Regions from separate parts of the Enterococcus sp. AZ177 genome, predicted to be linked through region 1. Evidence: predicted binding sites of a transcription regulator. Region 1 holds the regulator's gene; each other region holds the start of a gene.
What was found. The regulator CtsR, encoded in region 1, represses protease genes until heat stress. The targets are predictions, from matches to a motif close to TTGGTCAAAAAAGGTCAAANA.
Positions count from the first base shown of each region.

Region 2: the regulator CtsR is predicted to act here: its motif matches at 2,320-2,340, upstream of IGJ34_RS10455 (ATP-dependent Clp protease proteolytic subunit).
Region 3: the regulator CtsR is predicted to act here: its motif matches at 2,350-2,370, upstream of clpP (ATP-dependent Clp endopeptidase proteolytic subunit ClpP).

Region 1 is NZ_CP172944.1:3,107,868-3,113,679, forward strand. It holds gene IGJ34_RS15235 (ATP-dependent Clp protease ATP-binding subunit) at 1-2,467, opposite strand, end outside; gene IGJ34_RS15240 (CtsR family transcriptional regulator) at 2,472-2,939, opposite strand; tRNA gene IGJ34_RS15245 (tRNA-Pro) at 3,102-3,175, opposite strand; tRNA gene IGJ34_RS15250 (tRNA-Arg) at 3,260-3,333, opposite strand; tRNA gene IGJ34_RS15255 (tRNA-Leu) at 3,431-3,516, opposite strand; tRNA gene IGJ34_RS15260 (tRNA-Gly) at 3,532-3,603, opposite strand; tRNA gene IGJ34_RS15265 (tRNA-Thr) at 3,612-3,684, opposite strand; tRNA gene IGJ34_RS15270 (tRNA-Leu) at 3,720-3,801, opposite strand; tRNA gene IGJ34_RS15275 (tRNA-Lys) at 3,814-3,886, opposite strand; tRNA gene IGJ34_RS15280 (tRNA-Val) at 3,893-3,965, opposite strand; rRNA gene rrf (5S ribosomal RNA) at 3,980-4,095, opposite strand; rRNA gene IGJ34_RS15290 (23S ribosomal RNA) at 4,191-5,812, opposite strand, start outside.
Region 2 is NZ_CP172944.1:2,138,924-2,144,735, forward strand. It holds gene IGJ34_RS10440 (hypothetical protein) at 115-471, shown strand; gene IGJ34_RS10445 (hypothetical protein) at 504-665, shown strand; gene IGJ34_RS10450 (hypothetical protein) at 1,056-1,490, opposite strand; gene IGJ34_RS10455 (ATP-dependent Clp protease proteolytic subunit) at 1,661-2,248, opposite strand; gene IGJ34_RS10460 (hypothetical protein) at 2,631-4,115, opposite strand; gene IGJ34_RS10465 (MDR family MFS transporter) at 4,467-5,812, opposite strand, start outside.
Region 3 is NZ_CP172944.1:939,306-945,117, forward strand. It holds gene whiA (DNA-binding protein WhiA) at 1-782, shown strand, start outside; gene IGJ34_RS04465 (hypothetical protein) at 831-1,031, shown strand; gene IGJ34_RS04470 (DsbA family protein) at 1,047-1,568, opposite strand; gene clpP (ATP-dependent Clp endopeptidase proteolytic subunit ClpP) at 1,673-2,269, opposite strand; gene IGJ34_RS04480 (TM2 domain-containing protein) at 2,690-3,157, opposite strand; gene IGJ34_RS04485 (hypothetical protein) at 3,392-3,907, shown strand; gene ilvD (dihydroxy-acid dehydratase) at 4,480-5,812, shown strand, end outside.

The DNA.
Region 1 (5,812 bases):
CAGGTTTAGGTGATTTAACATTCAACGTTATTTTACCTTTACTGGCACCAATAGTTACTTTATCACCTAGATGGATTTGACCAGAAAGTAATGCTTCACTTAAACGATCCTCAACCTCTTTTTGCAATGCTCGACGAATTGGTCGTGCTCCATACTCTGGATCAAATCCAACTTTTCCAATCACTTCAATAGCCGCTGCGGTGATTTTCACATTAACGTCTTGCTCTTTCAATCGTTGAACGATCGATTTACTCATGATTTTTACGATTTCATGAATTTCTTCTTGATCCAATGAACGGAAGACAACTGTTTCATCCACACGGTTCAAAAACTCAGGACGAAATGCTTTTTTCAATTCTTCCATAATTCGTTTTTGCATCGCATCGTAATCTTTTGTCAGATCTTTTACATTGAAACCGACATTTTTTTCTTCACGAATCGCCGTTGCTCCGATATTTGATGTCATGATCAAAATCGTATTTCTAAAGTCAACTTTACGTCCTTTAGAATCCGTTAAATGACCATCGTCTAATACTTGTAATAGAATATTAAAGACATCTGGATGTGCTTTTTCTACTTCATCCAATAAAATAACAGAATAGGGTTTTTGACGGATTTTTTCGGTTAACTGACCGCCTTCTTCGTACCCTACATACCCTGGAGGAGAACCAATTAAACGACTAGTGCTGTATTTTTCCATAAATTCAGACATATCTACTCGAACAAGAGCATCTTCACTACCAAACATTGTTTCAGCTAACGCTTTGGCAAGCTCGGTTTTACCCACACCTGTTGGGCCTAAAAACATAAATGAACCAATTGGTCTATCAGGGTCTTTCAAGCCGCTGCGGGCTCTACGGATGGCACGTGATACGGCTTTAACAGCCTCATCTTGACCAACTACTCGATGATGGAGAATACTTTCTAATTCAAGTAATCGATCACTTTCTTTCTTTTCTAACTGCTGTAGTGGAACACCCGTCCATTGTGAAACAACATTCGCAACATCTTGTTCTGTTACCTGATTGGCATATCCAGAAGCTTCTTTTTGTTCTAATAATAGAATATTTTCCAATTTGCGGGCTAGTTTTTTCTCTTTTTGGCGTAGTCTTGCTGCACTTTCAAACGACTGTGACTGAATGGCTTCTTCTTTTTCTTGAACTAAACCAGCAATCTCCACGCGTAAATTATTGATTTCAGAAGGTTCATCCGCTAAATCTAGACGAACTTTAGCTGAAGACTCATCCATTAGATCAATTGCTTTATCTGGCAACTGGCGAGAGTTAATGTAACGCACAGATAATTGAACTGCTGCATGTAATGCATCATCTGTGATTTCCACACCATGGTGTTCTTCATAACGAGAACGTAACCCTTTTAAAATTTCTTCAGCTTCTTCTGCAGTCGGTTCATCCACTTGTACACGAGCAAAACGACGCTCCAACGCTGAATCTTTTTCAATATATTTTTGGTATTCATCCAATGTTGTTGCACCAATCGTTTGCAATTCTCCTCTTGCAAGTGCTGGTTTTAAAATATTTGATGCATCGATTGCACCTTCTGCACCACCGGCACCTATCAAGGTATGCAATTCATCGATAAACAAAATTACTTCTCCGTCTTGATAAATTTCATCGATTACTTTTTTTAAACGATCTTCAAATTCACCACGATATTTGGTACCAGCAACTAAAGCGCCCATATCCAACATCATCAAGCGTTTTTCCAGCATATCTTCAGGAACTTCACCATTCACAATTTTTTGAGCCAGCCCTTCAGCAATTGCAGTCTTACCCACACCAGGCTCACCAACTAAAACAGGATTGTTCTTTGTACGGCGACTTAGAATTTGGATCAAACGTCTAACCTCTTGTGAACGTCCAACCACTGGATCTAAATCTTTTTCACGTGCCAACTTAGTTAAATCACGCGCCAAGGAATCTAAAGTTGGCGTTCCTTTTGGTGCAGCTTTTTGAGCTTGACTATTACGACGGCGTCCTACATTCCCACTCATTTGTGGATCTGTAACACCTATTTTTTTCATTAGCAATTGACGCATTTTAGATAAACTTAACCCTAAATTCAATAAAATACGTGAAGCCAAGATATCTTCATCTCTTAATAACCCTAGCAAAATATGTTCTGTCCCAATATTTGGTGCACCTAAACGCTTCGCTTCATCACCTGCATAAGCAAATATTTGTTTTGCTCGAGGAGAATAAGGTAAATACGTACCTTTAGGATAAGCCTTAACAGTTCCATATCCAGTTAAGTGTTCAATTTCTTCACGAATATCGTTTTTATCTGCGTTTAACTGGCGTAATGACTTCCCTGCAATTCCATTTTGTTCTAACACTAATGCTAATAATAAGTGTTCTGAACCCACAGATTGATGCCTAAAATATTTTGCTTCTTCTTGTGCAATAGCTAGTACCGCCTTGGCACTTTCTGTAAATAATTCATCCATTCTATCATTCCTCCTCGTAGCTCAAACGTTCTAAAAACGACTGCATCAATTGAGCACGTAAATATTCTTCATTTGGTCCTGCTTTACCTAAAACTGATTTTCCTAAAACAGATAACATCAGATTTCCTTCTCTTTTGCTGATTACATCTTCTTCATACAACTTTTGTACAAACGTCAGCGCATCTTTTTCTGAAAGTTCACTACCTGTGAATTGGGCAATTTGTTTTAGTAATTGATCACTATCAGAAATTTGAACTTTGGCAATTCTAATATATCCACCGCCCCCACGTTTACTTTCTACAGAATAGCCACGTTGGATTGTAAAACGTGTGTTGATAACATAATTAATCTGGGAGGGAACACAATTGAATAAATGAGCCATTTCAGCTCTACGAATCTCAATCTTACTACTTTCTTCAAGAATTTTTTTTAAATATGCTTCTATTAAATCCGAAGTATTTTGATTACTCATCACACTCATCCTTTTCCCTTGACTAATACTGACCTTAATTATACATAACTTCAACTGTTTAATAAAGGAGAATGCCTAATTTGATAAGAAAAGATAAATAAATTTAGATAGCTAATTATTTAACCAAACAAAAAGAACAGAGTAATCACTCTGTTCTCTAAATCGGGAAGACAGGATTCGAACCTGCGACCCCTTGGTCCCAAACCAAGTGCTCTACCAAGCTGAGCTACTTCCCGTAGCTATAATAATAAAAAAAGACTAGACGCTTAAAAGGGACTAATTCTCTGAACCTTCTAATCCGTAGTCAAACATTTCAACTATGCACCCAAAGGGAGTCGAACCCCTAACCTCTTGATTCGTAGTCAAGCACTCTATCCAGTTGAGCTATGGGTGCTAAAGCAAGGATCAAAGTCAGATGTGTTCATCTGCTTCGTACTTGTCACATCTATTCTGTCAATTTTAGAATTGCCATTCATAGTGCTTCAAAGCAATGCCGAGGACCGGAATCGAACCGGTACGGTGATCACTCACCGCAGGATTTTAAGTCCTGTGCGTCTGCCAGTTCCGCCACCCCGGCGTTTTGAAAAGGCTAAGCGGAAAACGGGGTTCGAACCCGCGACCCCCACCTTGGCAAGGTGGTGCTCTACCACTGAGCTATTTCCGCAGTCTGGATGCCGGCTAAAGGATTTGAACCCTCGACCCTCTGATTACAAATCAGATGCTCTACCAACTGAGCTAAGCCGGCGTTATAATCGCCTAGTTATAAAACGAGACTAAAAATGCGGGTGAAGGGACTTGAACCCCCACGCCGTAAGGCGCTAGATCCTAAATCTAGTGCGTCTGCCAATTCCGCCACACCCGCAAAATATTTCTATGAGCCGTGCAGGGCTCGAACCTGCGACCCTCTGATTAAAAGTCAGATGCTCTACCAACTGAGCTAACGGCTCAAAAAATGGAGGTTGACGGGATCGAACCGCCGACCCCCTGCTTGTAAGGCAGGTGCTCTCCCAGCTGAGCTAAACCTCCAAGACAACACTTTAGCGTGGCGACGTCCTACTCTCACAAAGGGAAACCCTTCACTACAATCGGCGCTAAGAAGCTTAACTTCTGTGTTCGGCATGGGAACAGGTGTATCCTTCTCGCTATCGCCACCACACTGGGTGTTGTTGCTATTTAGTTGAGTGATTATTCACTCAAAACTGGATTGAAGTAGTAATCAAACATTCCGAAACTCTTTTTTATTTCGTTTCTTTGGTTAAGTCCTCGACCGATTAGTATTGGTCCGCTCCGTACATCACTGCACTTCCACTTCCAACCTATCTACCTGATCATCTCTCAGGGGTCTTACTTTCTTAAAGAAATGGGAAATCTCATCTTGAGGTGGGCTTCACACTTAGATGCTTTCAGCGTTTATCCCTTCCCTACATAGCTACCCAGCAATGCCCTTGGCAGAACAACTGGTACACCAGCGGTAAGTCCATCCCGGTCCTCTCGTACTAAGGACAGCTCCTCTCAAATTTCCAACGCCCGCGACGGATAGGGACCGAACTGTCTCACGACGTTCTGAACCCAGCTCGCGTGCCGCTTTAATGGGCGAACAGCCCAACCCTTGGGACCGACTACAGCCCCAGGATGCGACGAGCCGACATCGAGGTGCCAAACCTCCCCGTCGATGTGGACTCTTGGGGGAGATAAGCCTGTTATCCCCAGGGTAGCTTTTATCCGTTGAGCGATGGCCCTTCCATGCGGAACCACCGGATCACTAAGCCCGACTTTCGTCCCTGCTCGACTTGTAAGTCTCGCAGTCAAGCTCCCTTCTGCCTTTACACTCTGCGAATGATTTCCAACCATTCTGAGGGAACCTTTGGGCGCCTCCGTTACTCTTTAGGAGGCGACCGCCCCAGTCAAACTGCCCACCTGACACTGTCTCCCACCACGATAAGTGGTGCGGGTTAGAGGGTTCATAACACAAGGGTAGTATCCCACCAGCGCCTCCACCGAAACTAGCGTTCCGGGTTCATCGGCTCCTACCTATCCTGTACATGTGGTACAAACACTCAATATCAAGCTACAGTAAAGCTCCATGGGGTCTTTCCGTCCTGTCGCGGGTAACCTGCATCTTCACAGGTACTAAAATTTCACCGAGTCTCTCGTTGAGACAGTGCCCAAATCGTTACGCCTTTCGTGCGGGTCGGAACTTACCCGACAAGGAATTTCGCTACCTTAGGACCGTTATAGTTACGGCCGCCGTTTACTGGGGCTTCAATTCTGAGCTTCGCCGAAGCTAACCCATCCTCTTAACCTTCCAGCACCGGGCAGGCGTCAGCCCCTATACTTCATCTTTCGATTTTGCAGAGACCTGTGTTTTTGATAAACAGTCGCTTGGGCCTATTCACTGCGGCTGACCGAAGTCAGCACCCCTTCTCCCGAAGTTACGGGGTCATTTTGCCGAGTTCCTTAACGAGAGTTCGCTCGCTCACCTTAGGATACTCTCCTCGACTACCTGTGTCGGTTTACGGTACGGGCAGTTGTTTTCTCACTAGAAGCTTTTCTTGACAGTGTGACATCAGGAACTTCGGTACTATTATTTCCCTCCCCATCACAGCTTGTCCGTATAGAGTAAAGCATTTGACTCTACTCAAGACTTACTGCTTGGACATGCACTTCCAGTCGCATGCATTCCTTAGCCTCCTGCGTCCCTCCATTGCTCAAACAAAAACAACTGGTACAGGAATATCAACCTGTTGTCCATCGCCTACGCCTATCGGCCTCGGCTTAGGTCCCGACTAACCCTGGGCGGACGAGCCTTCCCCAGGAAACCTTAGTCATACGGTGGACGGGATTCTCACCCGTCTTTCGCTACTCATACCGGC
Region 2 (5,812 bases), 970 kb from region 1:
GTCAATATTTTTTCTTTTTTCTTCTTTTTTTCTAATTATCCCTTGTCAACTGAGTGTCCTATTTCTCTTTCTCACTATTTTTTATTATAATTAAGGAAATTGGAGGTCGATTTAATGTCAGCAAGTAATGAAAAAGTGGAATTACTCTTATCTTATTTATCTGAGATCCATACAAAAAGCTCATCTTTATACGATTTAGTCACAAGCCGTCCACGTCCAGAAGACACACGTATTCTTTTGAATATCAATGAAGTCTTCACATACTACCATAGTGTACGTGTCTTTTATTTCAGTAATGATGAGTTAACTGCATCTGAAGTTCAACCTTTTTTTAAGGCCTTTGAAGATTTTTATTTTGAGTTAAAACAGGTCTTTTTACTTGAAGATGATGACAGCATCCTACTTTATAATAAGTTGACAGCTATGAAAGATTCTTTTGAGCAGTTGACGAATGATTTTAATGTTTTATAATAGAGTAGACAACAGGTAAAGAAGGTGCCCAGATGGATCAAAGCGAAGTATTGGATCGCTTGCGCGAAGAGTTGGAAATCCCATTTTTTAATGGGAATATCGAAGAACGTGAATACACTGAAGCAGAATACCAAAAGATCAAATCCGATCTTGTTCAGTATTTTGATGATTATGTTCGTAATGTAGAAAATTAATAAAATAATTGTCGTGAGATTAGAAAGGACTAAAGCAGAACTTAAACGTTTTGCTTTAGTCCTTTTTCTATGTGTGCCATTCTTTTGACTATTTATCGTTTAAAAATAACAGATTAATCCGTATTCCACCAAATAAATAAAATAACTAAAAATACAAATGATAAATATTTACACTCAAAAAGATGTTTTTTTCAAACAAATAATAAAAAAACCATCGGCTGAAAAGGCCGATGGAAAAGGAGTATTACTCAATAAGAGTAAAATGAAAAATAAAAAGGTTGTTGTTGGTATGAATATATAATACAATACATCTTTTTCATTGTCTACTAAAAATAACATTAAAAAGAAATGAATTCCATCTTTTTTTGGTCATTTTTCTAGTTTTTATTTTTATTTTTTTAACAAAAGATTGCTCATTCGAGTAATTGCGAATGAAATATCATCCGTTGCTTTGTCTTGCTTTTCTTCAGAGGTATTAAATAAATCAATATCGATCCCTTTTTCAGGATCTAAAGACAAAATCATTTCGTTACATCCAGCTAAGTATTCAATGTAAGAGCGTTCAAATTTTTTGTGGATTCCCATTACACGTGCTGGCGGACGTAATTGACTAACTTTTTCTAACATAAGTGTATATTCTTTTGTTCCATCTTGGAAAATACATTGAATTTCGGCAATTCTTTCTGGCGCTAACTCCGTTGTTTTTTCCTCGTCGATCGCTTTGCGTACTTCTTCGTAGTATTCATTCATTTTTTCGCCGACTTCTTCTGTTTCTTTTACAATATCATTGATGTTTTGAACATAATAGCCTAAATTTGGTTTCACAATCTTTCCTACTTTCTTTTGGTAATTACTTAATTTTACACTTTAACATAGGTAGATGACAAGAGGAATCTGAAAAAGTCTATTTTTCTCAAGCTTTTAAAAAAGAGTCTAAAACAAACACCCATGAGAGCACTAGCCATCATGAGTGTTTGTCCAATCTCTTTTTCAGTTTAGTTGATTTCATCACTTGTTTGGATGATTTTAGAAATCATTCCATAGTCTTTTGCTTCATCAGCTGACATCCAGAAATTACGATCTGTATCTTTTGCGATTTTTTCGTATGTTTGTCCCGTTGCTTCAGCTATCAAACGGTTCACACGTTCGCGCATACGAATGATTTCTTTCGCTTCGATTTGAATTTCTGTGCTTTGTCCTTGAACGCCACCAGCAGGCTGATGGATCATATAGCGAGTATTTGGTAAGCTATAACGATTCTTCGCTTCAGCGGCTAAGTAAATCGTAATACCAGCACTTGCAACCCAACCAGTTCCGATCACGATCACTTCTGGTTTTACAAATTTGATCATGTCATGAATCGTATCTCCCGCTTCAACATGTCCGCCTTGGCTATTGATAAAGATTTTGATAGGCTCATCACCCATTGCAGCTAGCAACAATAATTGAGATGTTACTTCTCGTGCTAAATCTTGATTGATTTCTCCGTAAATCAAAATTGTTCGCTCTTCAAACAATTTTTTCATAAACGCATTCGGTTGTTGTTTTTCTTCTGTTTCTTCATTTTCATCTAAATAGTTCATCACGACTAACCTCCATATTTTAAAGCTAAATCTCTATATTAATAATACCGCAATATGAAAATTTGTCCACTTTTTTGACTTGTTTTGACCTTAAAAACTATTTTTCAAACATCAAGGATCCATCGATACTTAAAAGTAATCTATTGTTTATTTTTATCTGAGACATAACACTACGAGTCACATCCCCTACTCTAGGGATTCGAATTACTAGTAAAATCAGAAGTAACTTCGCTAGAATGGCTGAGAAACCCAGTCAGGTACAGGGTGACGTCACACGGGATCTATTTGATTCTCATCTGTCATAAACCATACAAAACTTATGCTGCATTCTTTGCCTTAACATTCTTCGTCCTTTTACCAACTAACACGTAAAAATGTATTATCACTTTACCCCATTAATATAGGAAGTATTATGAACTTCCATAAAGTGTTGATACGGCTTCATACACACTAACAAGAAAGAATGATCTAATAACATATCTACAGAGATTGGAATGATATGAGGATGATCTTCTAACACCGATGGAATCAGGGCCTCTTCACAAAAGATATATTCATTACGAATCGATTGGTCATATCCTTCAACTTCGTATATGGAACGGTAAAATTTATTCTCTACCACTATATCAAAAACATTGAATTCAGAGAATTTACTTTGATACAGTAAAAATTTTGAATCAGAATCGGTCACGATTTTCAAACGGAAGAGCAGTTTTTCTTGCATTAAAATAGGGCCCGCTTCGTCAATAAAACGATAGATTAAATTTGTATCAATTACAAGAAGATTTTTAATTCCTTGTCCCCATTTAAATAAAACTTTAACGATTCGTTGAAACAGCTCTTCATTTTTAGGATGCAGCGTATAAAAAGAACCGTGGACTAAAACTTGATGATTATACCAAGCATTCCTTGTTAAACGGATAATCCCTTCTTCAAAACTAAAATCCCCTAATAAAATTTGATCAAATTCTTCTTCAAAATATTGAATTAACCGAATAATATCTGGACGACCAACTAAAAACGTACTGCGTAATTTCTCATGATCTTCAAATAAATTCTCTAATTGACTAAAAGAATACTCACAAGAATTAAAAAGAGACACCACATAAACAATTTCATGTTCTGGTAAAAACCGCTCCATATTCAAACTTTTCCATGCTTGCTCGACTAACTTGAAAATGGGCCGTTTTTTTAAATCGACGATGACCTTTTCTTCTAATTCAAGCTTTTCTTTGTCTTGACGTGAATAGGCAATATTCATTCCTTGTAAAATAAAATAACGACTTTCTTCCGTATAAACTCTGGTTGAAAACTCGTGTTCAATCAAATCGAGCATGTCCTCGCACGCTTCTTCAAATTCAATCGTCTGATTTGTTTCATAATTGATGTCAATTTTTGTTAGATAGTATAAGTATAAGAACCTCGTTTCAAATTCTGAACTATTCAACCGTTCATTTTCAAAATCCAGATGACAAGCAGAAAAAAAAGCTTCTGCTTTTTTCTTCAAATTATAAGCTTTACTAACTGAAATAAATTCTTCTTCTACTAAATCTAAGTAATTAAACTGTTGCTCCAAAAATTTTGTACACGTCTTTAGAAATAATGATTGCTGATAGATGATTTTGCGAATTTCAAATAATGGAATATCTTTATTAAATTCTACATAAAAGTATTTTTTTTGTTTCTCATAACTTAATATGTATATATCTAAGGTCTGAACCAAATCTTCCAAATCATTTTGTACTGTTGTTGGAAATGCTTCGAATATTTCTATGTAATGCGTAATGTCAATTTTTTCATATTTGTATAGTGCTTCAAGAAGAACAATTTTTCTATAAATATTTTTTTCTAAATACTTTTCTAACATCTATTCCCACTCTTTGCATAGTTGATTTCTCAATTGTTTTATCAGTAATCGAGTTTAAAAAATAGAAACGATGACTTACTCTACTAAACTTTCTTTATTAAGTAGCCTATCGTTATAGGTATTTCATAAACATAGCTAACTTAATTATTGCCTAGTAGAAGTCATCGCACTATCAATAAATATACTTCATTTCAATTTTTAATATACACGCAAATGAGTAGATAGAAAAGTAATACGTATTTCTATAAAAAAATTTAATTTTTTCACTAGATATCTGTTTAACCGGTAATGTATTTTTGAAAGAGTGGGGATTATCACTTCCTTATAAACGTCTATAAATAATTCAAATGATTACTCTTTCTTTTCTCTCTTTTTAGTATTCGATCCTTTTTTACGAAAAATAATTAAGGAACTAATTAAAGCAACGATACAAAAAACAAAAGCCATCGCAAACGCATGACGATAATCGGCAACCTCCAATGATTCTTTCATAGCAAGTGCTGAACTTCCAATTGCCAATGATTGTGTAGGAGTAGCTTGGGCATGACTAGATAGAAACGTAACTAATACAGCAGTCCCAAAGGAGCTAGCAATTTGCCTTAATGTATTATTCGTTGCGGTCCCGTTACTGATCATATCATTGGGTAAAGCATTCATTCCTGTTGTTGTCACTGGCATCAAGACCATAGATATCCCCAATAAACGGATAGCATAAAAAATAGCTATGAAAAGAATTGGCGTTGTCTCAGTGATAAATAGAAATGGAAATGTCCCTAAAGACAATAACGTCAAACCAATCGGGATTAAAAAACGTCCACCAAATCGATCAAATAATTTTCCTGTAACTGGATTCATTAATCCCATCACGATGCTTCCAGGTAATAAAATCAACCCCGAATCAATTGGACTTTCTAGATGAACCTTTTGAATATAGTCTGGTAAAATAGATTCAAACCCAAGCAAGGCTATATAAGAAATGGCACTTAGAAACACAGAAACTGAAAAAGTTGAGTAGCTAAACACTTTTAAGTTCAATAGAGGATTTGAAATTTTCAACTCTCGTACAATGAAAGAAACAATCACAGTACATCCTATAAACAAAAGAACAATTACTTCCTTAGACAACCAGCCTTTAGTACTGGCTAAACTAATACTGTATAACAAACTACCAAATCCAATGATCGATAAAAATACAGAAGGAATGTCTAACTTACTCTGTTTTAAGGGTATGCTGACTTTAAAAAACAGTAAAGCCCCTATTTCTGATAGAAGGATCAACGGTATTGTAATAAGAAATAATGTTTTCCAGTTGAAATAGGTAATAATATATCCAGATAGCGTTGGCCCTATCGCGGGAGCTAACGCAACTACTAAACCAACAAACCCCATAGCAGTTCCACGTTCGTTTTTTTGGAACAGCGTTAATACAATCGTCTGAATCAAAGGAAGCATAATTCCAGAAGCAATTCCCTGTAATAATCGTCCAAAAAGCAAATACTTGAATGTTGGGCCGAAATAACAAATAAGCACGCCCATTAAAAATAAATTCAAGGCAGTTAAAAATAAATATTTAGACTGGATTTGCTTCATTAAATAAGCAGACAAAGGAATAGTAATACCTGAAACTAAGAGAAACAATGTTGTTAACCATTGAACGGTGCTTAGACTTATATTCAGGTCTTTCATAATCGTTGGGT
Region 3 (5,812 bases), 1.0 Mb from region 1:
CAATCGCCAGACGAATCTATTCTCTTTTAAAAGATCATTATGATGTTCGTTCAGAATTGTTAGTTCGGAAAAAAATGAAATTAAAAAAGAATAATGTGTACATCGTAAGACTAAAACAAGATACGAAAAGTGTGCTTGCTGATTTAGATATTTTAGATGGAATGATGTTCAATACTCATGTATCAGAAGATATTATGGGGAACTCACAAAAAATGAAATCCTATTTAAGAGGTGCATTTATGGCTTCAGGCTCAGTCAATAATCCCGAGACAAGCCGTTATCATTTGGAAATATTCTCGATTTACGAGGAACACAATGATGATATTTGCAAAATGTTAAATTATTATGATTTAAATGCACGGACATTGGAACGTCGAAATGGATATATTTCCTATCTAAAAGGAGCTGAACAAATCGCTGATTTTCTGACACTGATCGGTGCGACAAATTCTATGCTGAAATTTGAAGATGTCCGGATCGTTCGTGACATGCGTAATTCGGTGAATCGATTGGTCAACTGTGAAACGGCGAATCTCAATAAAACAATCGATGCAGCATCAAAGCAAATCGAAAATATTCAGTATATCGAAAGTGTAGTTGGATTAACTGCCTTACCAGGAAAATTACAAGAAATTGCTGAATTACGTTTGGAGTATCCAGAAGTGAGTTTAAAAGAATTAGGTGAGATGATCCCATCAGGTGCGATTTCAAAATCAGGAATCAATCATAGAATTCGTAAAATCAATGAATTTGCAGACAAACTAAGAGAAAAAAGTGCGTAACTTCTTATGGATTGCTATAAGACAATAGCAGAAAGCTGGGTGATAATGATGGGCGTAGAAGATAAAGATTTTATCATGAGGCAAATCAAACAACTCGGAGAAGGTCTAGGGAATTTTCTCGGAAAAGAAGATATTGACAAGATTTTAAGTTTTGGCGAAGAGGCTGAAAAAGAAATTAAAGACTCTGCAATGGAAAAAAAAGCGGGTATTGATAGTAGTTCTAAAAAAAAAGAGACCAAGCCTAGCTAACTTGGTCTCTTTTTTTTATTTGCCTTCTATATAACGTATCAATTCTTCTTTCGTAATTGATTCATCAAAAATATGTTCACCAATAACTATTGTTGGCACAAATTTGATAGTTGCAGCTGCCGCTTCTTCAATCACAGCTTGGACGATTGAAGTCTCTTCTTTTTTAGGTAATTGTAAATTATCTTCAGCAAAAATAGCCACATCTTCTAAAGAAAGGTTTCCCCATGTATCTTGTGTATCATACATTTGTTTCAAATCAGTCAAAGCTTTTTCAGGCAAATCATAATTAATATGGTGATGCATTACGTTACCACGTTGCAGACTTTCTTTTTCTTTATCTAATAGTTTGATGATTCGTTGAACTTTGCCTTCTTTAACATATTCATTCAATAAATCAAAAGATTCCTCAAACCATTTTTTACAATACGGGCAGCGAACATTCATAAATTCGACCATCTTTACTGGAGCCGAGTCTTTTCCAACTGCCAAACCATTTTTTGTTGTAACTTTTGTTGCATCGATAATTGAAATATCCATTTTAGTAACATCCTTTCATTTCTGCTATCTTTAGTGTAGCGCTTTTTGCAATTAGTTTAAATAAAAATGCCCAAAATTTTCAAAAGAAATTTTGGGCATTTTTATTATTTGCCTAAAGAACTGCTATTTTCCATTACTTCATCAATCAAACCATATTCTTTTGCTTGTTGCGCAGTCATAAAATTATCACGATCTGTATCGCGTTCAATGACTTCAAGTGGTTGACCTGTACGTTCTGCTAAGATTTTATTCAAACGATCACGCGTGTCAAGAATATGTTTAGCAGCAATTTCGATTTCAGTTGCTTGACCTTGTGCACCACCTAATGGTTGATGAATCATGATTTCAGCATTTGGCAATGCAAAACGTTTGCCTTTTGTACCAGCAGTTAATAAGAAACTTCCCATAGAAGCTGCCATACCAAGAACAATTGTTTGTACATCAGCTTTAACAAAATTCATCGTATCGAAGATTGCTAATCCAGCAGAAACACTTCCTCCAGGTGAGTTGATATAAATATAGATGTCTTTTTCGGAGTCTTGTGCGTCTAAAAATAGTAATTGAGCAATAACTGAGTTTGCTACATTATCATCGATTGGACCACTTAACATGATGATTCTATCTTTTAATAATCGTGAATAAATATCATATGCTCTTTCTCCACGAGATGATTGTTCAATGACTGTTGGTATTAAATTCATAGTATATTCCTCCTATATAAAAACTCTTCAAACCATTTTATCACAAAGCTTATCGTAATGCTTAAAAAAAGTATACTTTATTGGTCAATAAAGGTCAACTTTAACGCTTTGAATTTTAAGAAAGAAGAAGCTTTGACTTATTTCAAAAATAGTGTGAAAAATTACTTTTATCGAGTAGATTAGAATAAAAGAGCCTGGTACATAACTAAAAAGGTTATGTTTCAGGCTCTTAGTAACCGAATAAACGGTGGGCGCAGAAGCAACTCCTTCGGAAATAAGCCGAAATTCACAAAAATTTGAAGAGCAATTTTCGTAAATTCCATCTTATTTCTCGGAGTAAAACACTTCTGTCCCAACCTCCTTAAATAATCTCAAAGAGTCTTACATTTTCATATGAGATTGATGGAGCTTACATATCTATTAAGAAGTTACTACAATATTTCCATTTTGGTCTGCAGTTTTAAGTAATGTCGCGATTGAAGTGAAAAATGCAATAATTCCAGGAATCATTGTCCAAGAGAATAATAAATACATAATTCCTTTTCCAGAAAAACCAGAATAGAACTTATGAGCACCTATTCCTCCCAATAAAAAGGCTAATAAGAAATAAACCCATTTGTTAACAACTTTACCATATTGTACATAGCCACCCACTGACTGTGTATTGTTATTTTCATTAACGATATTGATATTGATTTTATCTTGTAGATTATCTGTTGCTGGTACAGCTTTGTGGATGATCAATTCGTCTCCATCTGGAAACACATCTACGAGATCACCAATTTCTGGCTTGAAATTAAACCATTCGTATAATGCTCTGGTTGTGCTCCCATCTTCATTAGCAATAACAACATCTTCAAAATCTAATTTAATAACTTTCTTCCCCATAACGACTTCCCCACTTTTATCATAATATTATTACTGTTATATTATAGCATCAAAAGAATGAGTTATCTAGACTAATAAAGCATATTCTAGTCTTTTGGAAAAATAATAATATAGTAAGGACAGATTTGTTTTAGGAATTGAAAAAGAGACATAGTCTTTTAACATATTTTTTTGCGCTTGTGGAAGAGTATGTTATACTAAAAAAGTAAGAATTAGAAGAGTGAGGGAATCCAAATGGTTGTTTTTATTGCAGGTATAACGGGTGTCTTGATTGGTGCAGTTATCGTATCGATTGGTGTTGCGCTACGTGTAACCTATGAAGAACGCAAAGCGGTACGTTATCGTGAATTAGAAAATTTTGTCAAAGAAATAGAAACCCTGAATCTTTTGAACAAGAAAATCAATGAGATTTTACAAAAAAGAGATATTTATGTAGACAAGTCTGTGAATTTCATGTCAATGGATGATTGTTATATCAGTATCGATGATTTTATCTATTTAGAATCATTTTCGGCACAAAACAATTTCTATTTGCCTACATATTTGATTGAAGAATTTTTCAAAAAAATTTCCCATAGAAAAGTAATCTTAACACCGGATGAAGTGATTTCAATGGGCGGCAGTACATATAAAGGTGGCCGTGTGATAATAGAAAATTTTTCAGAAGAATTACTTTCAATTATTGAAGATAAAAAAAGACAAATGAAACGTTTGACACACAAACCATTGTATTATTTCCAAAGAGGATAAGATTACATAAGTAGCTGATACCCAAATGAATCGGGTATCGGCTTTTTTGTTTTGAAGATTAAAAATAGGTGCGCAGTAATGAGTGTTTTGAAAGAAAAAAAAGAGTATTCATGTCACTTATTACGTCCAAAAAAAGAGGTTTTACAGCGATTTGCGACAATAAGTAAGAAAGTCAGTACCGACATTGTTGGAATTTTCTGAATCTTTTTATCAAATTTTATTGACATTCTCATTTATTAGGTTTATAGTTAACAAAAGCTTTTATTTATCACATGCTATTTTAATCTTTGTAGATTTTTTAAAAGAGGAGACCATTATCATGAAAAAGACAAACAACAGCCACGTATTAGTCATTATTTTATCGTGTAGGACTTAGAACACTGAGAAATTTCGCAGATGTTAGAGTCCTGTTTGTCTTTGGTAAATGGGGGTCTTACTAAAGCATCCCATTCAATTGATGGGATGCTTTTTTTGTAGAAAGTTATATAAAGAGGCATGAGGAAAAATAAAAAACGAATCCGAAGAATCATAATTGAACTCTTCTGGAGATAACTGAATTGGAGTGGATGAAAATGCGTAGTGATCAAATCAAAAAAGGAATTGAAGCAGCACCTGCCAGAAGCTTACTTTATGCAACTGGACAAGTAAAAAATGCCAAAGATATAGACAAGCCGTTTATCGCAATTTGTAACTCATATATTGATATTGTGCCTGGGCATGTGCATTTAAGAGAATTGGCGGATGTTGCCAAAGAAGCAATCCGGGAAGCTGGAGGAATTCCTTTTGAGTTTAATACGATCGGTGTTGATGATGGTATTGCTATGGGACATATCGGTATGCGTTACTCATTACCAAGTAGAGAGATTATTGCTGATGCTGCTGAGACCGTAATCAACGCTCACTGGTTTGATGGTGTCTTCTATATTCCAAACTGCGACAAAATTACTCCTGGTATGCTGATGGCTAGTGTTAGAACAAACGTTCCAGCAATTTTCTGTTCTGGTGGCCCAATGAAAGCAGGTATCGATCCAAGAGGTCACACGACTACTCTTTCTAATATGTTTGAAGCGGTAGGAACATTTAAAGAAGGGAAAATGACGGAAGAAGAATTTAATTTTATGGAACAAAATGCCTGTCCAACTTGTGGTTCATGTGCAGGAATGTTTACAGCGAATTCTATGAATTGCTTGATGGAAGTTTTAGGAATGGCATTACCTGGTAACGGAACTATTTTAGCCGTTTCAGACGAACGAAGAGAGCTTGTTAGGCAATCAGCATTTCATTTGATGGATTTAGTCAAAAATCAGGTGAAGCCAAGAGATATCATTACAAAAGAAGCCATTGATGATGCTTTTGCATTGGATATGGCGATGGGTGGCTCAACAAACACTGTGTTGCATACCTTGGCGATTGCGAATGAAGCAGAAATCGACTACAACTTAGAAGAAGTCAATGCGATTGCTGAACGTGTGCCTTACTTGTCTAAAATTGCACCATCGTCAGCGTATTCAATGCATGACGTTCATGAAGCTGGAGGTGTTCCGGCAATCATGAAAGAGTTAGTAGACTTAGGAAACGCTATCCATCCAGATCGTATCACCGTTACAGGAAAAACAATTCGTGAAAACGTTCAGGATGCTGTAATCAAAAATGAAGAAGTTATCCATCCAAAAGAAAATCCATATAGCCCAGTTGGAGGTTTGTCAATTTTGTATGGAAATATCGCACCCAAAGGAAGTGTAATCAAGGTTGGTGGAGTAGATCCTTCAATCAAAAAATTCGTAGGAAAAGCTATTTGCTTTAGTTCTCATGATGAAGCTGTTGCAGCAATCGATGATCATACAGTGAAAAAAGGACATGTGGTGGTTATTCGTTATGAAGGACCAAAAGGCGGCCCTGGTATGC